Regions from separate parts of the Specibacter sp. NPDC057265 genome, predicted to be linked through region 3. Evidence: predicted binding sites of a transcription regulator. Region 3 holds the regulator's gene; each other region holds the start of a gene.

Region 1 (7,998 bases), on a different contig from region 3:
GTCCCGCAGCGGCACGGGCCGGCTTCAGTCAAGAATTTCACCCGTGGTCATGTTCACTGCCGGGGCCTGTTCGGGTGCGGCGGCGCCGTCGGCATGCAGGGTGGCGAAAATGGACTGCGCCAGCACCGGGCCCACGCCCTTGGCCTGGCCCAACTCCTCCACGGTGGCGGCGCGCACCTTCTTCAAGGAGCCAAAGTGCTCCAGGAGGGCCTTTTGCTTGGCGGTGCCGAGCCCCGGCACCCCGTCCAGCACCGAAGCGGTCATGGCCTTTCCGCGTTTGGCGCGGTGGAAGGTGATGGCAAAGCGGTGCGCTTCGTCGCGGATCCGCTGCAGCAGGTACAAGCCCTCGGAGGCGCGCGGCAAAATGACGGGGAAGTCGCTGCCTGGAACCCATACCTCCTCCAGCCGCTTGGCCAGGCCCACCACGGCAACATCGGTGATGCCCAGTTCCGCCAGGGCCCGGGAGGCGGCGTTGACCTGGGGGATGCCGCCGTCGACCACCACCAGATTGGGCGGGTAGGCAAACTTGGCCTTGTTGGCCTCCGCGCCGGAGCCTGCCGCCGGGTCGACGCTGCCTGAACCCGGCATGGACTGTGCACGTTCGGCCTTTTCGCTCAGGTAGTTGCGAAAGCGCCTGCTGATGACGTCATACATGGACGCGGTGTCGTCAATGGCGGCTTCACCGGTGATGGCGAACTTGCGGTATTCGCTTTTCTTCGCCAACCCGTCCTCCACCACCACCATGGAGGCCACCACATTGGTGCCCTGGACATGGGAAATGTCAAAACACTCGATGCGCAGCAGCGGCATGGGCAGCTCCAGGGCTTCCTGCAGCTCCTGCAGGGCCAGGGAACGGGTGGTGAGGTCTCCGGCGCGGCGCGATTTATGCAGCACCATGGACTGGCGCGCATTGGCCTGCACGGTGCCCATCAGGGCCGCCTTCTCTCCGCGCTGGGGGACCTTGATGGCCACCTTGCCCCCGCGCAGCACGGCCAGCCAGCTTTCCAGCTGTTCATGGTTGGCCGGCAGCTCGGGCACCAGGATCTGGCGCGGGATGCTGCCCTGCTCGCCGTCTTCGCTGCCGTACACCTGTTGCAGCAGGTGTTCCCACAGTTCGGCGGTGGTGGTGTCCTCCACCTTTTCCACCACCCAGCCGCGCTGTCCGCGGATGCGCCCGCCGCGGACGTGGAAGACCTGCACCGCGGCTTCCAGCTCGTCTTGCTCGACGGCGAACACATCGGCATTGGTTTCCTCCGCCAGCACCACCGCGTTGCGTTCAAACACCTTGCGCAGGGCCACAATGTCATCGCGCAGGCGCGCCGCCTGCTCGTAGTCCAGCTCGGCGACGGCGGCGGCCATTTTCTTCTCCAGCGTGCCAATGAAGCGTTTGGCCTCGCCGTTCATGAAGTCGCAGAAATCCTGCGCCAGATCCCGGTGGTCCTCGGTGCTGATGCGCCCCACGCAGGGCGCTGAGCACTTGTCGATGTAGCCCAGCAGGCAGGGCCGGCCGCTGCGCTCGGCCCGGCGCAGCACGCCCAGGGAGCAGCTGCGCACGGGGAACACCCGCAGCAGGGTGTCCATGGTCTCCCGGATGGCCCCGGCCGTGTAGGGCCCGAAATAGCGGGTGCCTTTGCGCCGCTCGCCACGGACCACCTGCACCCGCGGGTACTTCTCCCCCATGGTCACTGCCAGGTAGGGGTAGGACTTGTCATCGCGGAAGGCCAGGTTGTAGCGCGGGGCAAACTCCTTGATCCAGGTGTATTCAAGCTGCAGCGCCTCCAGCTCGCTGCCCACAATGGTCCACTGCACACTGGCCGCGTGGTGGACCATGGCGAACGTTTTGGGCTGCAGCTTGGCCGGGTTCGCGAAGTAGGAGTTGAGCCTGGCACGCAGGTTCTTGGCCTTGCCCACGTAGATGATGCGCCCGTGCTCGTCACGGAACCTGTACACCCCGGGATCGGTGGGGATTTCCCCGGGCAGGGGACGGTAGCTTGCTGGATTTGCCATGGCCCCTACTCCGCCGGCGGGCTCTGGTTGTACCGGGCGCTGCGGGGCTGGCGCGTCAGTTGCGCAATGGCGTCCATGATGGCGTCGGTGGCAGCCCTGCGGGCGGGCAGGGCATGGTCGGGCCCGGTTTGTGCAAAGGTCAGCGGCGCCCCGTAGCGCAGGGTGAACTTGGCGGGTTTGAAGCCCTTGCTCCCGGCGGGCTGCAATTTTTCGGTGCCGATGATGCCCACTGGAACCACGGGTGCACCAGTGGTCAGGGCCAGCCAGCCCACGCCCGTGCGTCCGCGGTAGAGCACGCCGTCCCGTGAGCGGGTGCCCTCCGGATAAATCCCCACACCCTCATTGCGGCCCAGGATTTCCAGCAGCGTCTTCAACGCCTGCACACTGGCGGCCTGCTCCCCACGTTCCACCGGGATGGAATGCACTGATTCAAAGAACGACTTCATCAACTTGCCTTTGACACCCTTTCCCGTGAAGTATTCGGCCTTGGCAAAGAAGGAGACGGGCCGTGGCGTGAGGGCCTGCACGATCACGGAATCAAAGAACGACAAATGGTTGGGGGCCACAATGAAGGGCCCGTGGGCGGGTATGTTTTCCAGTCCCTGCACTGTGGGCCGGCACAGGGTGGCAATGGTGCCGCGCGTGAGCACACGGGTCGCGTCATACAGCGCCATGGTGCACCTCCTGCGCAGCCGCCCCGGTCAGCAGCCGTGCCAGCTCCGCAATGGAATGGACGACGGCGGCCGCACCTGAGCGCGCCAGCTCGCCATCGAGCGCGAAGCCCCAGGAGACTCCGATGCAGGCCAGGGAGTTGCTGCGGGCGCCCGCCACGTCCTGGTGCCGGTCCCCCACCATGACCGCCTGCACCGGCCGGGCCGGATCCGCCCCGAGGGCGGCTGTGGCGTCGGTGAGGGCGGCGGCAATGATTTCAGCCTTGCCGGGGCGGTAGCCGGGGTCCCCCGCCCGCAGGCCTTCATCGGCATGCGCGCCGCGGATGGTGGTGAAAAATTCCGCCAGCGAATGCCGGGACAGCAGCTCCATGGCCAAGGGTTCGGGCTTTTGGGTGGCGACGGCAAGGATCACGCCACTGTCGCGCAGCTGCGCCAGCAGTTCCCTGACCCCGGGGTACACCCGGGACATGGCCATGCCGCGGGTGGCGTACCAGGCACGGTAGTTGGCAATGACGGCGCCCACCTTGTCCGCCGGGACCCCGGCAATGCCCAGCAGCGCATCGGCCAGCTTGGGACCCACCATGGTGGCCAGGACCGCATCCGCCGGAACGGGCAGCTCCAGGGCGCGCAGGGCCTGCGCTATTCCCCCGGTGATGCCGCCGGCGGGGTCCACCAGCGTGCCGTCAAGGTCGAACAGCACAACGGGGTACGTGCAGGGCCGCACCGGGGCCGGGGAATCAATAATCACGTCCATAGTTTCTCATGGCACCGCGCGCCGCGGCCCATCCATGCCGCAGCGGCCATGGACGGGTCCCCGGGCAGGGGCGTCACAGCACCTCGCGCAGGAACTCCGCCGTATAGCTGTCCTGGCTCTTGGCCACCTTTTCCGGGGTTCCGGTGGCCACCACGCGCCCGCCGCCCGTGCCGCCGTCGGGCCCCATGTCCACGATCCAGTCCGCGCTCTTGATCACATCCAGGTTGTGTTCAATGACAATGACCGTGTTGCCCTTGTCCACCAGGCCCTGCAGCACCAGCAGCAGCTTGCGGATGTCCTCAAAGTGCAGGCCCGTGGTGGGCTCGTCCAACACGTAGATGCTGCGCCCGTTGGAACGCTTTTGCAGTTCCGCCGCCAGCTTCACCCGCTGCGCCTCGCCACCGGAGAGGGTGGTGGAGGCCTGGCCCAGGCGCACATAGCCCAGGCCCACGTCCACCAGCGTGCGCAGGTGCCGGGCAATGGGGGTGAAGGCGGCAAAGAAGTCCGCACCCTCCTCAATGGGCATGTTCAGCACGTCGGCAATGGACTTGCCCTTGTAATGCACCTCCAGCGTTTCGCGGTTGTACCGCGCGCCGTGGCACACCTCGCAGGGCACATAGACGTCGGGCAGGAAGTTCATTTCAATTTTCAAGGTGCCGTCACCGCTGCAGGCCTCACAGCGGCCGCCCTTGACGTTGAAGGAGAAACGGCCCGGCTGGTAGCCGCGCATCTTGGCCTCGTTGGTCTCGGCAAAGAGCTTGCGGATGTTGTCAAACACGCCCGTGTAGGTGGCGGGGTTGGAACGCGGGGTGCGGCCAATGGGGCTTTGATCCACATGCACCACCTTGTCCAGATGCTCCAGCCCGTCCACCCGCAGATGCCGCCCGGCCACCTGCTTGGCGCCGTTGAGCTTGTTGGCCAGCACCTTGTACAGGATCTCGTTGACCAGGGTGGACTTGCCGGAGCCGCTGACGCCCGTCACAGCCGTCAACACGCCCAGGGGGAACTTCACGTCAATTTTGTCCAGGTTGTTTTCCTTTGCCCCCACCACCATCAGCTCACGCTTTTTGTCGTACTTGCGGCGCTTTGCCGGGACGGCAATGGCCTTGCGCCCGGAGAGGTAGTCGCCCGTCAGGGAGCGGGTGTTCGCCAGCAGATCCGCCAGGGACCCGGAATGGACCACCTCGCCGCCGTGCTCGCCGGCGCCGGGACCAATGTCCACGATCCAGTCCGCTTCCTTGATGGTGTCCTCATCGTGTTCCACCACTATCAAGGTGTTCCCGAGGTCCCGCAGCCGGGTCAGGGTTTCAATGAGGCGGCGGTTGTCGCGCTGATGCAGGCCAATGGAGGGCTCATCGAGCACGTACAGCACCCCCACCAGCCCCGAGCCGATCTGCGTGGCCAGGCGGATCCGCTGGGCCTCGCCGCCGGAAAGGGTCGCGGAGGCGCGTTCCAGGTTCAGGTACTCCAGGCCCACATCCAGCAGGAACTTCAGGCGGGCCTGTATTTCCTTCAGCACCTGGCTGGCGATTTGCTCCTCCCGGTGGGAGAGCGTCAAGTTGCTCAGGAAGGCAAAGCAGTCACGCATGGACAGGGCGCAGACCTCGGCAATGGACTTGCCATTGATCAGCACCGAAAGCGACGCCGGGTTCAGACGCGCCCCGCCACAGGCCGGGCAGGCGATCTGGCGCATGTACTCTTCATAGCGGTCGCGGGCATGGTCGGACTCGGTTTCGGCATGCTTGCGCTGAATGTACTGCACGGCGCCTTCAAAGCCCGTGCTGTACTTGCGCTCCCGGCCAAAACGGTTCTTGTACTGCACCACCACCTTGTGGTCCTTGCCGTACAGGATGGCGGTGCGGGCGGCGGTGTCGAGCTTGTTCCACGGCGTTTCCAGAGTGAAGCCCAGCTCATTGGCCAGACCCTCCAGCAGGCGGTTCCAATATTCCGTGGTGGCGGTTCCCAGCGACCAGGGGGCAATGGCGCCGTCCCGCAACGACAGGAACGGGTTGGGAACCACCAGCTCCTCATCGACCTCCAGTTTTGAACCAATGCCGCTGCAGGCGCTGCAGGCGCCAAAGGGGTTGTTGAAGGAAAAGGAGCGCGGCTCAATCTCGTCAATGGCCAGGGGATGTTCGTTCGGGCAGGCCAGGTTCTCCGAGAAGGTGCGCAGGCGTCCGGCGTCGTCGTCGGCAAGGTCGACCAGCTCGGCGACCACGCGCCCCTCGGCCAGGTTCAGCGCCGTCTCCACCGAATCGGTCAGGCGTTGGGTGATGCCGTCCTTGATGACCAGGCGGTCCACCACCACTTCAATGGTGTGTTTGAAGGTCTTCTTCAGTTTGGGCGGATCGGAAAGCTGAATCTGTCCGCCGTCGACCTTGGCGCGGGAATAGCCCTTGGCCGTCAATTCCTTGAAAAGCTCCACAAACTCGCCCTTGCGGTCACGCACCACGGGCGCCAGGATTTGGAAGCGGGTGCCCTCGGGCATTTCCAGCAACTGGTCCACAATCTGCTGCGGGGTCTGCTTGGCAATGGGCTCGCCACAGACGGGGCAGTGCGGTGTCCCCACCCGCGCCCACAGCAGGCGCATGTAGTCGTAGATCTCCGTGATGGTGCCCACGGTGGACCGCGGGTTTTTCGACGTCGACTTTTGATCAATGGACACCGCCGGGGACAATCCCTCAATGAAGTCCACATCCGGCTTGTCCACCTGGCCCAGGAACTGCCGGGCATACGCGGACAGGGACTCCACGTAGCGGCGCTGGCCCTCGGCAAAAATGGTGTCGAAGGCGAGCGAGGATTTTCCGGATCCGGACAGCCCGGTAAAGACGATCATGGAGTCGCGCGGCAAGTCAAGATCAACGTTGCGCAAATTGTTTTCCCGGGCCCCCTTCACCACCAGACGGGACAAATCAGGGCGCTTGGGGAGGGTTTCATGCGTTACTTGCTGGGCCATTGTTTCCTTCACATCCGGGAGTGCCACACCGTGGCTTGGGCGGGCGGGCACTGGCCCCGCACACCCTGCAGACACTAAAAAGTATAATCGAAAGTTCGTTCGAACATGGACCGCGGGGGGCCGTAAAGCCCCTCCGTTCGCTCCCGGCTCAACTGCTCCCCAGGGCAGCCTTGACGATGTTCAGGGCCTGGTTTTGCGGCACGCCAAGTTCGCGCACCACCTCGGCGTAGGCCTCGGCCGCGAGCGCCACCTGGGCGGCGATTTTGTCCCCGCCCGAAGCAATGGCGGTTCCGCTGCGCCCGGCAGTGGCCACAATGCCGGCCTGTTCCAGTTCCCTGTACGCCCGGGCCACCGTATTGGCCGCCACGCCCAAATCACTGGCCAGGGCCCGGACCGAGGGCAGCTTGGTTCCCACGGCCAGTTCACCGGAGGAGGCAAGGTCAAGGATCCGCAATCTGATTTGCTCGAAGGGGGGCACCGTGGAATCCGTATCGAGACGCCAACGCCGCATGAGTTGATCCATGGCATTCATTGCGTGTCCACCTCTTCCGCCGCTGCATCACCACAGCCGCTAGCAACAAGATTGTGCCTAGTTCAAATCGTAGTGGAAAGGCCACGGGCGCGACAGCGTGAGATTGCCCATAGCCGCACCGCGCCAGGGCGCAGGTACGGCCACCGCCGCCTGCCGGGCGGGCTGCGTGCCTATGGCGCGGCGGCGGGCTGGGCTTCCTTGCGCCCCACCATGAAAATCCGGCGGAAGGGAAAGAGCGTGCCAAATTCACCCGGCGGGTAGGCCTTGGCCAGCAGCGCACCGTACTGCCGCTCGAACACCTTTTGGCTCTCTGGATCCAGGGCTGCCAGGATGGGGCGCAGGGCCGCGCCGCGGGTCCACTCCAGCACCGGGTTCCGGCCCTGGAGCAGCTGCTGGTAGGTGGTCTCCCAGACTTCCACGGCGGCTCCGCCGCGCCGGAACAGCCGGTGGTAGTCGCCGGGCGTGCCCACTGCGTCATCGTGGTGCACCACATCCGCCAGCCTGGCGCGCCACGGTGCACTGAGGGCCAGCTCACGCATCAGGGCATGCGATGGGGCGTGGTGGTTCCCGGGGACCTGCACGGCCAGCCACGCGCCGGGGCGCAGCGTCTGCAGCCACGTGCCCATGAGTTCCAAGTGGCCTGGCACCCAGTGCAGGGCCGCATTGGAGACCACCACGTCGGTGTCGGCCTCCGGACGCCAGCTGGCAAGGTCCCCCTCGGCGAAGCCCAGCTTGCCGGCCTGCAGCTGTGCCGCGGTGGCCCGGGCCTGTGCCAGCATGTGCGCGGAGCTGTCGATCCCCAGGACGCGGGCTTGGGGCCAGCGTTGGGCCAGCGTGGCGGTCAGGGTCCCCGGGCCGCAGCCCAGGTCCACCACTGAACGCGGGGCTTCGGCGCGGATGCGTGCGGTGAGGTCAAAGAAGGGGCGGCTGCGGTGGTCGGCAAATTCGCCGTACTTGGCCGGTTCCCAGGGAAAACTTTTGTCAACCATGGCGTTATCCTGCCACAGCTGCGAGCGCCTAAGCTGGAAGGACCATGAATCTTCTTGAACAGCTTGCCACCTTGAACCCGCAAACCTCC
Region 2 (7,998 bases), on a different contig from region 3:
TCGCCAGCCAGCCGTCCTTTTCCGCACGCGTGCGCAGACTGCGCACACGGTGCACCTGCTCGGCCGCATTGGCCAGATGGAAGTAAAACGCGAAGGCACGCACCAAATCCGTCGCCTGCTCAAGCGGCAGGGAGGCGAGGACTTCGCGGACCTGTTCGGCGACGTCGTTGGCACTCCAGGGGCCCGTGCCGGTCTCCCCCCGGGCAGCCTCCTTGGACTCCTTGGTCAACAGGCGCACCTGCTCCACAAGCGCCAGGAGGTCAGGACCATGCTGGCGGACCAGGGATTCACCCAGCAGCGTGCTGACACGGCGCACATCTGCGCGCAGATCGGTGTCCGGCTCCTGATTGTTCGCAGTGCCCTGGGGGTTCGGTTGCAAGTCTGAGCTCATGAGTCAGCGTCCTTACGGTCTGTGCATGGGGAAGGCTCGTATGCGACGTTGAATACGTTGGAGGCCCAAGTCAGGGCCATCTGGATACTAGACCGGCGCCATCCATCGGAGCCAATCCGTCTCAAATAGTGAGGAATTTAACGGGCTTGGTACAGGGCGTGCGCTTGTTCCCAGGAGGGGTGGAAGTTGTCCCACCAGTGCTGCCAGTCAACGCTTTTGCCCGCCAGGGCCTCACATAAATGGTCCAAATGCACATGCCAGCCGGCCAACGACATCAGCACCACCTCTTCCGGCACCGCCACGGTGTTGTTAAACCGCACCAGTGTCCCTTCCGCCGTGGCTTCCAAGGTGATCCAGATCCGGCCGTGCATTGAGTTTGAAAGCTCCAACAGATGCGGGGCGTCAGCTTCCACCACGCGGCCATACCACCAGTCGGTTTCAATGCCGTGGCCTTCATCCTTGACATTGAGCCATTTCAAATCAAAGGTGGACCCTGCCTTGGCCTGTCCCCGCACCTTGGCCCACCACAGCTGCGTCTTTTCCGGATCAGTCAGCATGGCCCACACCGATTCGGGCGGGGCTGAATAATGCCGCTCGAACTTCAGCTCTGTACGCTCCGCATCCACTCTCCTGGTGGTCCCCAGCGGAAACCGTGTCATGTCTGTGTTTAAATCCGTGTTCGAAGCCATGGGCCCATTCTTCCACCTACGCCCGACCGGTACAGCTGCGCCGCCTTGTTGCCCGTTTTTGCCGGGCCGCAGCGGAATAGCTTCCCCACACCACCAGTTGTACTGCACAAGGAAGAACAGCCCAGTCAACAGGAGCATCGTGAACACCACCACCATTGAACTTGACCGTCTCACGCAGAGGTGGGAACGCTTCCGAGCAGGGCGCAATACGGCACTTGCTGCGCCACATGGGTGGCTTAGCTTGACGGCTTTACACTGGTTGCCGGCAGCCCCGGCGGCGCTGCCAGGCATTCCCGGATTGTGGAGCTTTGAAGGTACGACGGCGTACCTCACCGCCACCGCCGCCGATCGCCTCACACTGCTGGAAAGTGGCACACCCGTTGCTGGCACTGTCACGGCGGAACTGGCCGATGAGGAATCCTTGAACTGGGTCTCATTCGGTGATGTGGTGGTGGAGCTGGGTGTGCGGGCCAATAGATATATGATCCGCACCCGTGATTCCCAATCCCCGGTGCTGACCTCCTTTACCGGCGTGCCAGTGTTTGCATACGATCCTGATCTTGCTTTGATGGCCACCTTCACGCGCTATGACGCCCCACGCCGCAGGGCCATTGATACGGCCAACCCTTTGGTGGCTGGCGTTGCCGAACTGGTGGGGGAAGTGACCTTTGAATTGGACGGTGCGCGCTATCAGCTTGCCGCAGAGGAGGCCGAACTGGGCGCCCTGGTTGTCGCCTTCCGTGACGCCAGCAATGGAACCACCACCTCGCACTGGCGCAAGATCGAGCTCACCCGGCCACGCCCGGACGGCTCCGTGATGTTGGACTTCAATCGGGCCATCAACTACCCGAGCGCCTTCACCGACTTCGGCACCTGCCCGGCACCGGTAGCGGAGAATGCCCTGCCTGTCGCCGTGGAAGCCGGGGAACGGGATCCACAAAAATAAAGGCAGCCATTCGGCGGGAGCCTGATCCACTGCGATTCCCCGTCAGTGGAGGCCTGTGGGTTGGCGACGTGCCCCCGTCAATTCGATGCCGCGGGCCACTTGCAAACTATTGGTGGTGCAGGTGGTTCTCTGTGGCATTCCGGTCGATGGCGTCTTGTTCTTCTTCATCAGGGAAGGTCCCTGGGGGTGGTTGGGGGACGGTGTCTGGGGTCCAGATGGGTGGGATGTGTTCTTCGGGTGGGATGTCCCAGGACGGGTGGGTTGCGTCCCAGTGCTGCCAGGAATCCTCGTCGTGGTCGTGGAGTTGTTGTTGGAGGTTGTTTTTGACCCATTCGGGGTAGGTCGGGGCTGGGGTGTCGTCGGTTTCTGGCGGGTACCAGTGTCCGGTGGGGGATGTCCATCCCACGCGTCCTTCTTCGGTCATGGTCGGGGTCCAGCCGCGCAGGCGGGTGTTTTGACGTTCGGCGCTTTGGTCCGTGCGAACGCATCCTTGGCGGGTTTTGTCGTCCTTGAAGTGTTTGAGGAGGTGGTGGCGTTTGCACAGGGTTTGCAGGTTGTTGTAGACGCTGCGGCCCCCGGTTTCAAAGCGTTTGACGTGGTCGACCTCGCAGTTCACGGCCACGGTGGTGCAGCCCGGGAAGAGGCAGTATTCGTCCCGGATGGCCAACATTGTTTTCATGGCTTTGCTGATCCGGTACGACTCGGGTGCGTGGTCGAGGGGTTTGTTCGTGATCGGGTCCACCAACACCCGGTACAACGAACCCGCTTGTGCGGTGAGACGCTTAGCGACGTCCACACTGATGGGTCCGACACCTTCCATCCACGCCGGTTCGTCCGTGAAGCCCAGCAATGACAGGGCCGGCATCACCAGCACAGGGGTCACCCTGGGCAGCGGCGGCCACACCCCACCGCCGGACCCGGCATTCGCGGCTGGGAGGTGGGGATTGTTGCCCGGTGCCGGTGGTGCGGGTGTGAGATCCGGTGGCTTGGATCCGTCGAACCCGGTCCAGAACTCCCTGTCCCACGGATCGGGTGCGGGATCAACAAAGCCGGGATCCGTGTAGTCCGGATCATCAAACACCGGCACCCCACCACCAAAACCGGTGCCCGAGTCCGTGTCTGTGTCTGTGTCCGTGTCTGTGTCTGTGGCAGCCTCCGCCGATTCCGCCGGTACGGCGTGTGCCGGTGCGGCAGCCTCCGCCGGCGCTGGCGTGGGTTCCGCCGGTTCTGGCACTGGTGGTGGTGGTGGGGTGTGGATGTGGTTGTCGTCCATGGTCTGGCCCAACAGCAGGGCCGCGGCAACATCGGCGCGCAACTGGGTCAGGGTCCGTGATTCGTGGGGTCCCTGGGCGGCTTGGGCGGTGGTGGTGCATTGGGAGAAAATCGCCTCGACCGTCGGGGAAGGCCCAAACAGCGTCAACCAGGACATCCCGTCCTGTCCCCGGCCCACGCGCAGGGACCGGTCTTTGAACGCCCGCCGCGTCCTGGCTGCCATGGAGTCCGGGAAGGTGCGTTCCCTTGCCCGCCGGGCCTTGTCCCTGAAGCTCGACCCCGTGCACCCTTCTGCTTTGCCCAGCAGCACTTGTTCGAAAGCATCAATGACGGACTGTGGGTGCCCGGCGTCCCGCAACACGGTCGTTTCCTCGGCAATCACGACCGCCTGCTCCCACCCCAACCCACCGGCGGTGAACAGCTTCATGGTGGCCGGGAGGTGATGGACCAGGATCCCGGCGTGATCCATCAGCTTTCCCGCGACCGCTTCGGTGATGGTCAGCAACCCGGCGAGTTCAGCCCGGATGCCCATCATCTGGGTCTGGCGCTGCCAGGCATCCAGCCCCAGCACCACACCCTCCACCCGGGCGGCCGCTTGGAGGCGTTCGACCAACACCACCAACAACGCCGCACACCGGTTCCGATGCACACTCAAAGCAGCAAGGGCTTCAGTGCAGTCATCCAACAAGCCCCGCACCCCACCCAACCGCGAGGAACCACGATCCTCGGTGGAGGAGTTCGGAGCCGGGAAATCAGGCAACCCCGCCAAACCAGCCACCGCCACAGCAAGGGAGGAAAAAGAAGGAAGAGTCAGCCCAGCGATACGGTCCGCCACAGAAACTGCGGTGGATGAACCCTCCGGACCCGCCGGGAAATTCACTGAACTACCCATACCCCCATAATAAACCCCACCAACGAGTAGAACAAGAGAAACGAGCAACCATTCGAAACTATTTTCGTATATCCGGCTAACCCCAACACCAGCTAAACGATCGCACTGATCCCGGTAATGGCGCGGCCAACAATCAATGTGTTGATCTGGTACGAACCCTCATAGGTGTAGATTGCTTCGGCATCGGCGAAAATCTTGGCCATTTTGTAGTCGCTGACAATGCCGTTGCCACCCAAAATGGAGCGTCCCAACGCCACGGTTTCGCGCATGGCTGCCGTGGTGTGCGCTTTCGCCAGCGCAACCTGAGCCATGGTGGGGAGCTGACCCTCGGCACCCGGGACACCGGCGCCGGAAAGACCGGCTTCCGCATCGTCCTGCAGTGCCGCGAGCCGCACCATCATGGCCATTGAAGAGGTGAGGTTGCCCAACATGCGCACCAATTGGTCCTGCACCAGCTGGAAGGAGGCAATGGGCCGGCCAAATTGCTGCCTCTGCACTGCATAGTCGCGGGCCACATCGAAGGCTGCCAGCTGCTGCCCCACCGCCTGCCAGGCAACGGAAACGCGCGAACCCAGCAACAGTTTATTGGTGTCGTGGAAGGAGTTTTCCCCCATGATCCGGTCACACTCAGCCACGCGTACGTCTTTTAGAACAATGTGCGCGTTCTGCACGGTGCGCAGGGCAATCTTGTGCTCAATCCTGGTCCGCATCACGCCAGGAAGGGAAGCATCCAAAAAGAAGCCCCGCACCTGGCCGGTTTCGGCATCCTTGGCCCACAGCAGCATCCTGTCGCAGAACGTGCCATTGCCAATCCAACGCTTGGCGCCGTTGATCACCCAGTGGGTGCCGGCGTCGTCCTGCACGCGCCGCGCGGTGGTGGACATGCCGCCGGCGACGTCGCTGCCATGCTCAGGTTCGGTCAGGGCAAATGCCCCGGTGGAGCGCAGGGCGAGGGCGTCAGGGAGCATCCGCGCCTGCTGCTCGGCGGAACCAAAGTCAATGAGCGCCTGGACAAAGAGGTCGTGGTGGACCAGGAAAAAGGTGGCCAGCGAGGTGTCCACGCGGGTCATTTCCGCCACGACCAGGCCCGTGAAGAGGTGGCTGAGGCGGCGGCGGTCGGGTGCGGCCAAGTCCAGGGCGGCAATCTTGGGCAGGATGCGCGTGGGGAATGCGGCGTCATTCCACCACTGGACTGCGTACGGCGCCACCTCCGTGGCCAGGAACTCCCGCAGCTGAACCAGTTTGGCCTTCTCTCCAGGACTCAGCAGGGCTTCAAAACCGTAAAAGTCCGCCGCGGGCAGCGACGTGGCCGAGGTGCTCATTTTGGCGCCATGCGGATTGCGCCGTCGAGCCTGATGGTCTCCCCGTTGAGCATGGCATTGGCCACAATATGCTCCACCAGGGCGGCGTATTCGGCAGGCTTGCCCAGCCGCGAAGGGTGCGGCACCTGCTGGCCCAGGGAATCCTGCGCAGCCTGCGGCAGCCCCGCCAGCATGGGGGTTTCAAAAATGCCCGGCGCAATGGTCACCACGCGGATCAGCGAGCGCGCCAATTCCCGTGCGATGGGCAGGGTCATGGCGGCCACCGCACCCTTGGAGGCGGCGTAGGCCGGCTGCCCGATCTGGCCGTCGAACGCCGCGACGGAGGCGGTATTGACAATGACGCCGCGCTCGGGCCCGAACTCGCCGTCGAGAGGTTCAGCCGCCGCCATGGCCTCGGCGCACAGACGCAGCACATTGAAGGTGCCCAGCAAATTGATGTGGACCACGCGGTTGAAGTCCTCCAGCGGCAGGACCCCGGCGCGCCCCAGCACCTTCCCGGGCGTGGCCACGCCTGCGCAATTGACGGCGATCCGCAGCGTGCCCAGCGTCGCGGCGGCCGCAATGGCCGCACGCATCTGCTCCTCGTCCGTGACGTCCGCCGGCACAAACCCTGCCCGCTCCCCCAGCTCAGCGGCCAGGTGGGCCCCTTGGGAGCCCGGCAGGTCCACCAGCACGACGGCGGCACCCGCCGCATGCAGCCGTCTGGCCGTGGCAGCTCCCAGGCCGGAGGCCCCGCCGGTGATGAGTGCGACGGTGCCGCTGGCGGAAATGTCCATGAATCCTCCTCGTTGAGGCGCACCCGGAGACCCGGGCTGCAAAGCATGCGTTAAGGCATACTAACCAAGATTTCGTTAGGAGCGCTGAAGCGGGTGAAACAGTAGTGTGGAGGGCATGACCAGCCATCGCGGACCTTCCCAGCAAAACGATTCGAAAGAACGTTCAAGCAACAATTGGGCCCTGGACGCGGACCAGGCGCAGGCGCAGGTCCATGCCCGGTTTGGGCACCGCCTGGCCGGTGTTCCAGGCACCTGGATTGGCTCGCCCACCGCCGGGCCGCTTCCCGGCAGCCCCAAGACACCGCAGGGGCCCTTCCAGCCGTGGCATTACTGGTGGCAGGCCCACTACCTGGACGCGGTCCTGGATACAGCCTTCCGGCAGCTGCGCCACCATGACAGACCGGGCGCCCGCGCGGAGCTGCGCCGCGCGGAGCACCTGCTGCGCGGCATCATGGTGCGCAACTTCGGACGCTTCACCAATGACTTCTATGACGACATGGCGTGGCTGGCCCTGGCCGCGGGCCGGCTGAACAGGCTCTCGCTGAAACTGCTTGCCAGGCCGTCAAGGCTGGCCACCTCCGCCACCAGGTCCCTGACCCGCCAACTGCACCACGCGCACGACGACGTCCTGGGCGGCGGCCTACATTGGTCCCGCAAACGCGACTATAAAAACACCCCCGTCAACGGCCCGGCGGCACTGCACTTTGCCAGAACCGGAGAAAGGCGGCGCGCACAGGAAATCATCCACTGGCTCCGCCTGGAACTCTTCGATCCCGAAATTGGCCTCTATGTTGATGGCATCCACCCCTGCGCCACGGGCCGGAACGTGGAAACCACCATTTACACCTACAACCAGGGCCCGGTGCTGGGAGCCTTGTTGGAACTGGGCCGGTCAACCGACCTGGGCGATGCGGTGGCCCTCATTGCAGCCATCCACCGCAGGTTGTTCACGGCAGGTCAAGGCCTGCAACTGGAATCCGGGGACGACGGGTGCCTTTTCACCGGCATCCTGGTCCGCTACCTTGCCCTCGCCGCGCAGGACCCCAGGCTTCCGGAGCTGAGCCGGCAAACAGCGTCGGCCATGGTCACGGACACCGCCGCCGCCCTCAGGGACACCGGGCCCACCCAGCTCTCCGGTGCCCTGCAACGGTGGATGGTGCTTTCCGCAGCTGCCGCCGTGTAGGCGGCCAGGGGCAGGCGAAGCCGCCTCAGGGTTGGCGCTTTTGCGGGTACGGGGTCTGGCCCGCTGCCAACAGGTCAACAAAACGGGCAATCTTGGCGACCCGGACGGCGGGTGTCTTCACGGATGCTGTGCGGTAAATCAAAGCGTAGCGGTTGGTTGCCGTCAACACCTCAAACATGGCTTGGGCCTGCGGATTGGCGGCAATGGCGGCGGCCAAATCCGCCGGCAGCTCAGCGGTCGACTGCGCGGAATAGGCAGCCTCCCAGCGTCCGTCCGCCTTGGCGGCGTCGGCCGCGGCCACCCCGGCCGGCTCCATGCGCCCGGCAGCCACGAGACGGTCATAGTGGCCGGTGTTGATCTTGGACCATTTGCTGGTGCGCGTGCGGGGAGTGAAACGCTGAAGGTAGCTGCCGTCGTCGCGCTTGCCGGCAACGCCGTCAATCCAACCAAAACACAGCGCCTCATCCAGTGCGGCCGCGTACGTCAAGGTGGTGGTGCTACCGCCTTTTTTATGCAGCACCAGCCGG
Region 3 (7,998 bases):
AAAGTGGACCGGCGCCGACGTGGGCTCGCCCTTTGACTATCCCCGCCAGGGCATGCTCTACGTGGCGGCACATTTGAAAAAGCCCGGCTTTGGCAATTCCCCGGAGCAACTGGAGGAGCTCAAGGAGCTGATCAACGCCGCAGGCGGCGGAACCTTGGCGCTCTTCTCCTCCCGGCGCGCAGCCGAGGACGCGGCCGCCAAGCTGCGCCCCCAGCTCGCGGCAAAGATCCTTTGCCAGGGGGACTCCTCCATGTCAGCTCTTATCCGGGAATTTGCCGAGGAGCCCGACAGCTGCCTGTTTGGCACCATGTCCCTCTGGCAGGGCGTGGATGTCCAAGGCGCCTCCTGCCGCCTGGTGGTCATTGACCGCATTCCCTTCCCCCGACCGGACGACCCCTTGGTCACCGCGCGGGCCCGCGCCGTGGCGCGTAATGGGGGAGATGGATTCTTGGCCATTTCCGCCACACATGCAGCCGTCCGGCTGGCGCAGGGTGTTGGCAGGCTCATCCGTTCCAGCAGTGACCGGGGAGTGGTGGCAGTGCTTGATTCCCGATTGGCCAATGCCAGCTATGGCGGCTTCCTGCGGGCTGCGCTGCCGCCGTTCTGGGCCACCAAGGATCGCGCCGTGGCGCTGTCGGCGCTGAAGCGGCTGGCGGAAAAGTAAAGGCCCGGAAAGCCGCTGTGGGTTTCCGGGCCTGGCAGGTTGCTGTAGCCGGCCGCTAAAGACTCCGCAGCACCGACACCACTTTGCCCATGATGGTGGCATGGTCACCCAGAATTGGCTCATAGCGGGTGTTTTGCGGCAGCAGCCAGGTGTGGCCGTCGCGTTGACGGAAAGTCTTCACGGTCGCTTCGTCCTCCAGCAGGGCGGCAACTATGTCGCCGTTGTCGGCACTGCTCTGCTGGCGCACCACGACCCAGTCCCCATCGCAAATGGCGGCATCAATCATGGAGTCCCCTTGGACCTTCAACATGAACAACTCGCCGCTGCCCACTATTTGCCGGGGCAGCGGCATGATGTCATCAACAGACTGGTCGGCCAGGATGGGGCCACCGGCGGCAATGCGCCCCACCAGTGGCACAAAGGCGGTATCCGAGGAGCTGCTGAGCTCCGCGAAATTCAAGCCATTGGAGCTGCGCAGCTTGCTGGGGGTTGGCACACCCTCGATCTCCACCTGGCCATTGTCCAGCACCAGGGGGATAAGGACCTCCATGGCCCGGGGACGTTTGGGGTCGCGGCGCAGATAGCCGTGGCGTTCCAGCTGGCTTAGCTGGTGGGTGACGCTGGAGAGGCTCGCGAGCCCCACCGAGTCACCAATCTCACGCATGGACGGCGGATAGCCCTTGTCCGCAATCGATCGTTGGATGCACTCAAGGATTTTTTTCTGCCGGACCGTCAATCCCTTCATTCCGGCGCGGCTGGGCGCCTGCGGGATGCGATGCGGTGGGTCGGGAAGCGCCATGGTTCCGTGGTCCTTTCGTGACTGCCCTGAACAATGTCAGTGCCTGCTGGTGGACTGTACATGAGGCCAATCCTTGTTAAAGAAAGTTTAAGCCACAACGGGGGCAATTTCAAACATTTGTTCTACGGACTCTTGGCAAGAGTCGTCAATAGGTGCTAAAACTGTAGAAGCAAGGAAATAGAACATACGTTCTATCGAAGTTATAGAGCATGGAACAGATCGCTTGGGTGTTGGTGGCCAGGATCGTGATCCACGGCGAAAGGACCAAGTCATGACTGTCATAGCCATGAACGCAGGAACAGGCAGGACCCGGGCAGGCGCACCGCAGGCGGCCGTGCCTTCCGGCACCGCTGGCCCGGGCAGCTGCGCCGGCACGGCTGCAACACAGGGTGCGGGGCGTTCCGGGCTGGAATTAACCCGGCGTGGCCGGTTCATATTGCTGGGTCTGCCGGCGTTGCTGACGGCAGCGCTGGTGTTATTGGCGCTGTGTGCCCTGGCAGCCGGTTCGCTGGCGTCGCCGGCCCAGGCGTCGGCGGCCCATGAACCCATTGACATGGCCGACTATGCCGTCAGTGTCACTGTGCTGCAGGGGGAAAGTCTGTGGTCCATTGCCAGTGCCGCGGATCCGAGCCGGGACGTGCGGGACGTTGTCAGTGAAATTGTGGTGCTGAACGATCTGGGTTCGGGCATAGTCCAAGCCGGGCAGCGCCTCTACGTCCCCATCCAGAGGTAGCGCCGGCTCCACAAGGCCGTCGCCGGCTTGCCGGCAGGATGAGGATGTGTCCGCATGCCGACGCCATTTCAGTCTTGGCCGCAGCTGCAAATAAGCTGGTGTCATGGACCAGTTCGAACGCTTAGCCCAATTGCCGCTCCGCGATGACCTGCGCGGCCAGCACCCTTACGGTGCACCGCAATTGGACGTGCCCATTCTGCTCAACGTCAATGAAAACACCCACGGGGTTCCCGCTGATGCGCGGGTGGCCATCATGGACGCTGTCGCAGCAGAACTTGAAGGTCTGAACCGCTACCCGGACAGGGAATTCACGGTGTTGCGTCAGGAGTTGGCCAACTATCTGGGGCATGGACTCCAGCCGGAGAACCTGTGGGCCGCAAATGGCTCCAATGAGGTGCTGCAGCAGATTTTGCAGGCCTTTGGCGGTCCGGGACGTTCGGCTCTGGGGTTCCCTCCCACATATTCCATGTACCCGCTGCTGGCCAGCGGGACAGGTACTGCGTACATTGCCGGTGAACGCGCAGGCAATTACGAGCTGTCCGCGGAATCGGCGGCCCGACAGGTCCGTGATCTGGCGCCAAACATTGTTTTCCTTTGTTCCCCCAACAACCCCACCGGCACCGCTCTGGGTGCGGACGTGGTGAAGGCCGTCTACGAGGCCGGTGAAGCCGCGCAGGCCATCATTATTGTGGATGAGGCCTACGCCGAGTTTGCCCATGACGGCACGCCAAGCGCGCTGTCCCTGTTGCCCGGGCGCCCGCGGCTGATCGTATCGCGCACCATGAGCAAGGCCTTTGCCTTGGCGGGGGCCCGGCTGGGCTATCTTGCCGCGGCTCCCGAAGTCAGTGACGCCCTGCGTCTGGTCCGTTTGCCCTACCACCTCTCCGCCATCACGCAGGCCACGGCAGTGGCGGCCCTGCGCCATTCGGCATCGCTGTTGGCAAATGTTGAACAGATCAAGATCCAGCGGGACCGGATGGTCAACGGCCTGGTGGAACTGGGCTTCAGTCCGGCGCCGTCGGACTCCAACTTCGTCTTCTTCGGCGGGGTGGAGCACCCCCACGAGCTGTGGCGGGCCCTTCTGGACAGGGGCGTCCTGATTCGCGACGTGGGCATCACCGGCCACTTGCGCGTCACGGCCGGCACCGAGTCCGAGACCACTGCCTTCCTTGACGGCCTGCGGGAGATCAAGGCCGGTGAGGCGGAGTCCGGGTTGGGCATAAACGCCGAACCCTCCTAAACTGGTGACATCCACGACGGACCCCACAGAAGCATCCCCCTGCCCTGCAGCTGTAAGGCCGGCCCGCTCCACTTCAAAGGACTGCAGCAATGACTGACACCACCCCCGGCCCCGCACGGACCGCCCGCTTGGAACGCGCCACGAGCGAATCAAGCGTCCTGGTGGAGATCAATTTGGACGGCACGGGCGTATCCACCATTGACACCTCGGTTCCGTTCTATGACCACATGCTGACGGCGTTGTCCAAACACTCGCTCATCGACATGCACATCAAGGCCACGGGCGACACCCACATTGATGTCCACCACACGGCGGAGGACGTGGCCATTTCCCTGGGCGAAGTGCTCAAGACCGCGTTGGGCAACAAAGCCGGCATCCGCCGCTTTGGTGAGGCCACCGTGCCCCTTGACGAAGCTCTTGCCAACGCCGTCGTCGATGTGTCCGGGCGGCCGTATCTGGTGCACGGCGGCGAGCCGGCAGGCCAGGAGTACCACTTGATTGGCGGCCACTTCACCGGCTCACTGACCCGGCATGTCTTCGAGGCCATCACCCTCCACGCCCAAATCTGCCTGCACATGAACGTCATTGCCGGCCGTGACCCCCACCATATAGTGGAAGCCCAGTTCAAGGCCTTTGCCCGGGCCCTGCGCTCGGCCATCGAAGCCGATCCCCGCGTTACAGGCATCCCATCGACGAAGGGTCTCTTGTGAGTCTTCCAGCAGGGTCCAACACCTCCGAACCCACGGTGACAGTGCTGGACTACGGTTCCGGAAATGTCCGTTCGGCCGTGCGCGCCCTGGAGCGCGCAGGGGCCAAAGTCACGCTCAGCGCCAAGGCCGAGGATGTTTTGGAGGCCGACGGTCTGGTGGTGCCCGGCGTCGGCGCCTTCGGCTCGGTCATGGCCGAGCTGCGCAGCGTTGACGCGCTGCGCATGATTGGCCGGCGAGTGGCCGGCGGCCGTGCAGTGCTTGGCATTTGCGTGGGCATGCAGGTGCTCTTCGAGGCTGGCGTGGAACACGGCCAGCTGGACCAGGGCCTGGGGGAGTGGCCCGGCACGGTTGAACTGCTGCCGGCTGCCGTGGTGCCCCACATGGGCTGGAACACCGTGCAGGTGCCGGAAGGCTCCGTTTTGTTTGAGGGCATTGAGGATGAGCGTTTCTACTTCGTGCACTCCTACGGGGTGCAGAAGTGGGACTTCGAAGTCCTGCAACCTAAAATGCGGCCACCGCAGGTGACGTGGTCAGAACATGGCGCCCCCTTCATTGCGGCGGTGGAAAACGGCCCGCTGTGTGCAACACAGTTCCACCCGGAAAAATCCGGCGACGCCGGTGCCCGGCTTTTGCGCAATTGGGTCCGTTCATTGAACAAGCCTTCACTGCAACGGATGGTGCCCTAGGTGTGGTCTTTGCTGCTGATGGCCCTGGCCGGGCTTCTCATTGGCGGGGCCTACACCTTTTACCAGCAAAAGACGGCTCGCTGGATCCCCGTCAGCTTCGGATTGTTGGCCGTCATGTCACTGCTTGCGGCCTACCTCCTTACCCAATGACTGCCGATGCGGCCAGGGGCTGCGCCGATGCGCAGCCTGCTCCAGTGCAGTAACAGCTCATTTTTTTCGCGCAGCAGCATCTCCGCCGCTGCTGCATTCACTTCAACAACGCTGAGGATCCCATGACCACTCCCATCCTGGAATTGCTGCCCGCCGTCGACGTGTCCAATGGACAAGCCGTGCGTCTGGTGCAGGGCGAGGCTGGTTCGGAAACCAGTTACGGCTCACCGCTGGAAGCTGCCATGAACTGGCAAAACAACGGCGCGCAGTGGGTTCATTTGGTGGACCTCGATGCCGCCTTTGGCCGCGGTTCCAACGTTGGGCTGCTGCGCGAGATGGTGCAGGCCCTGACAGTAAAAGTGGAGCTTTCCGGCGGCCTGCGTGACGACGCCTCCTTGGAAGCGGCCCTCGAACTTGGCGTGGCACGCGTCAACCTTGGCACGGCGGCACTGGAAAATCCGGAATGGACAGCCAAGGTCATTGAGCGCTTTGGTGACAGGATCGCCGTCGGCCTTGACGTGCGGGGAACGACCCTGGCAGGACGCGGCTGGACGAAGGAAGGCGGAGACCTCTGGGAGGTTTTGGCGCGGCTCGAAGATGCCGGGTGCGCACGCTACGTGGTCACCGACGTCACCAAGGACGGCACCCTGCGCGGGCCCAACGTGGAACTGCTGCGTGAAATGTGCGCCCGCACCGCCAAGCCCGTGATTGCCTCCGGCGGGATTTCCAGCCTCGAGGACCTTCGCGTCCTGCGCCAGCTGGTGGGTGAAGGGGTGGAAGGCGCCATCATTGGCAAGGCACTGTACTCCGGGGCGTTTACCCTGCCCGAGGCACTTGACGTGGCGGGCCGCAGCTAGGCATGGCGCAACTGCCTGCGCCGCCGGACGGCGGCGGCGTGCCCAAAAAGCAGCTTCCCGGCCACATTGCCGCGGCCCTGGCCGGCGCCGGCGGCAGTGCGGACTCCGCCGGTCAGCCTTGGGCGGGCCGGGAACTGCCGGCGCAGTACCACAATTTCGATGCCGACGACGGGGCCATGGACCCGGCCTATGCCGCCGCCGTAGCGGCGCTGGCCGCAGGTGCCGGCAGTGAAGCTGACGTGGTGGCTTCGCTGGCCCAGGCCCGCGTCTTCATCCCCATTGTGGCGCAGCTGGTGACGGAGGAGGCGGGCGCGCATGGGCTGCATGCCGACAAGGAGTCGGACATGGCGCTGGTGACCCTGCAGGGCCCCGACGGGCGGCGCGCCCTGCCGGCCTTCTCCCACGCCGAAGCCTTGACACGCTGGCATCCGCAGGCCCGCCCGGTGGCTGTCTACGCCGCCCGGGCAGCACTGTCCGCAGTTGCCGAGGAAGCCCAGCTCATGGTCCTGGACCCCGGCTCACAGCGTCCATTCGTGGTGCGGCGCCCGGCGCTGTGGGCCCTGGCACAGCAAAGGCGTTGGCAGCCAAGCTATGCCCATCCGGCTGTCAGCCAGGTGTTGGAAGAGTCGCTCGCTGCGCTGGAGCATCCGGCTCTTGTGGGCATTTCCGCGGACGCCGGTCAGGGCATAGAATCCCTGTGGGACACCAGCACTGAAGCGTCCAAGCGCTTAGTGGCTGGTGGCGGCACCGGACCGGAACTGCGCGTCACCATCACCTTGTTGCCAGGGCTTGACCAGAGGGCGGTCAATGAAGTGCTGGCCACACTGCAAAACTTCTGGGCAGCCTCCGAGGTGTTCGCGCAGGCGGTGGACTCGGTGCAGATCAGGCTGAAGCACCCTGCGCCCCCACACTGATTGTCACCACCTGGCCGGACGGCAGTGGCGACCTGTAAGAGAATGGTTCCCACCGTGAATTTTGCCGCCTACCGCAAGGTTCTTGCGGTTGCGTCCGTGCGCAGGCTGCTCATTGTTGCCATGTTTGCCCGCATTCCCCACGCCGCTGCAGGGGTTCTTTTGACGTTGCACGTTGTTGACTCAATGGGACTGGACTTTAGTGCCGCCGGCCTGCTCGCCGCGGCGATCACCCTGGGCATTGCCCTCGGCGCCCCCTGGCGTGGCCGGATGGTGGACATCCATGGGCTCCGCCGTGCCCTGCTGCCCTCGGTCATTGCAGAGGCGGTGGTGTGGAGCGCCGCACCTTTCTTGAACTTCCAATTGCTGATCATTGCCGCGTTCATTGGCGGGATTTTTGCCGTGCCCATCTTTTCGGTGGTCCGTACCGCACTGGGGGTGATGGTGCCACCGGAACAGCGCAGGACAGCCTACGCCTTGGATGCCATGGGCGGTGAAATCACCTTCATGATTGGGCCGGCAGCCGGCGTGCTCCTGGCCACCAACAACACGGTCGTGGGCCTGGTGGTCATTGGTGTCAGTGCCTCGCTGGCAGGGGTCTTTTTGATCGTGTTCAATCCCCCCACCCGCACGGGCCACCAGGGATCCCACATTGGCCTGGCAGATCCGACGGGAAACCCTGAGGCCGAACCCGCGGAAACCGCCCCCGCGGGCGGAAAAAACGTCCTTTTGCGCTGGTGGGGAAGAACCCGGCACAACGCGCGTTGGGTCAACCTGGCCATAACCGCCATCCTGGGCACCTCCCTTGGTGCGGGGCTGGTGCTCAGCGGGGTCAATGTGAGCATGGTCTCTTTAATGGACTTCCAGGACCAGACCACCGATCTTGGCATTGTTTTCCTCTTTTGGTGCGGCGCATCCATTGTTGGCGGGATCGTATATGGAGCCCTCAAGCGTTCCATCAATCCGCTCTGGCTGCTGATGGCCATGGCGCTGCTGGTCATTCCCATGGGCTTTGCCAGCAATGCACTGACGCTGGGGCTGCTGTCCATTTTGCCCGGGCTCCTCTGCGCACCGGTGCTGACGTCCAGCGCCGAGCATATTGCGGATTTGGTGGCCGAGCGGCGCCGCGGCGAAGCGATGGGCTGGTACGGGACCTCCATGACCATGGGCAGTGCGCTGGGATCGCCCTTTGCCGGTCTCATGATCGACAATGTTGGCCCGTGGGCGGGGTTTGCGGCGGTGGGGGCA

Evidence for each region. Region 3 encodes LexA, which represses DNA repair genes until DNA is damaged. Its sites were predicted from a motif close to TCGAACANNTGTTCGA; they were not measured.
Region 1: uvrA (excinuclease ABC subunit UvrA) is a predicted target of LexA. The motif match lies at 6,476-6,491, and genes of this name have one in related genera.
Region 2: ACFUCV_RS09285 (DUF222 domain-containing protein) is a predicted target of LexA. The motif match lies at 4,243-4,258, and genes of this name have one in related genera.

The regions. Positions count from the first base shown of each region.
Region 1 is NZ_JBHUYE010000021.1:36,605-44,602, reverse strand. Features, by position in the region: gene uvrC (excinuclease ABC subunit UvrC) at 25-2,007, opposite strand; gene ACFUCV_RS12910 (lysophospholipid acyltransferase family protein) at 2,013-2,681, opposite strand; gene ACFUCV_RS12905 (HAD hydrolase-like protein) at 2,668-3,426, opposite strand; gene uvrA (excinuclease ABC subunit UvrA) at 3,506-6,388, opposite strand; gene ACFUCV_RS12895 (GntR family transcriptional regulator) at 6,537-6,911, opposite strand; gene ACFUCV_RS12890 (trans-aconitate 2-methyltransferase) at 7,091-7,909, opposite strand; gene ACFUCV_RS12885 (DEAD/DEAH box helicase) at 7,954-7,998, shown strand, end outside.
Region 2 is NZ_JBHUYE010000010.1:71,666-79,663, forward strand. Features, by position in the region: gene ppc (phosphoenolpyruvate carboxylase) at 1-391, opposite strand, end outside; gene ACFUCV_RS09275 (SRPBCC domain-containing protein) at 529-1,080, opposite strand; gene ACFUCV_RS09280 (DUF1684 domain-containing protein) at 1,220-2,026, shown strand; gene ACFUCV_RS09285 (DUF222 domain-containing protein) at 2,133-4,058, opposite strand; gene ACFUCV_RS09290 (acyl-CoA dehydrogenase family protein) at 4,283-5,512, opposite strand; gene ACFUCV_RS09295 (SDR family NAD(P)-dependent oxidoreductase) at 5,509-6,288, opposite strand; gene ACFUCV_RS09300 (glycoside hydrolase family 76 protein) at 6,404-7,471, shown strand; gene ACFUCV_RS09305 (YdeI family protein) at 7,497-7,998, opposite strand, start outside.
Region 3 is NZ_JBHUYE010000001.1:39,384-47,381, reverse strand. Features, by position in the region: gene ACFUCV_RS00225 (ATP-dependent DNA helicase) at 1-664, shown strand, start outside; gene lexA (transcriptional repressor LexA) at 720-1,463, opposite strand; gene ACFUCV_RS00215 (LysM peptidoglycan-binding domain-containing protein) at 1,735-2,196, shown strand; gene ACFUCV_RS00210 (histidinol-phosphate transaminase) at 2,300-3,436, shown strand; gene hisB (imidazoleglycerol-phosphate dehydratase HisB) at 3,526-4,146, shown strand; gene hisH (imidazole glycerol phosphate synthase subunit HisH) at 4,143-4,832, shown strand; gene ACFUCV_RS00195 (hypothetical protein) at 4,833-4,982, shown strand; gene priA (bifunctional 1-(5-phosphoribosyl)-5-((5-phosphoribosylamino)methylideneamino)imidazole-4-carboxamide isomerase/phosphoribosylanthranilate isomerase PriA) at 5,105-5,839, shown strand; gene ACFUCV_RS00185 (SseB family protein) at 5,842-6,753, shown strand; gene ACFUCV_RS00180 (MFS transporter) at 6,808-7,998, shown strand, end outside.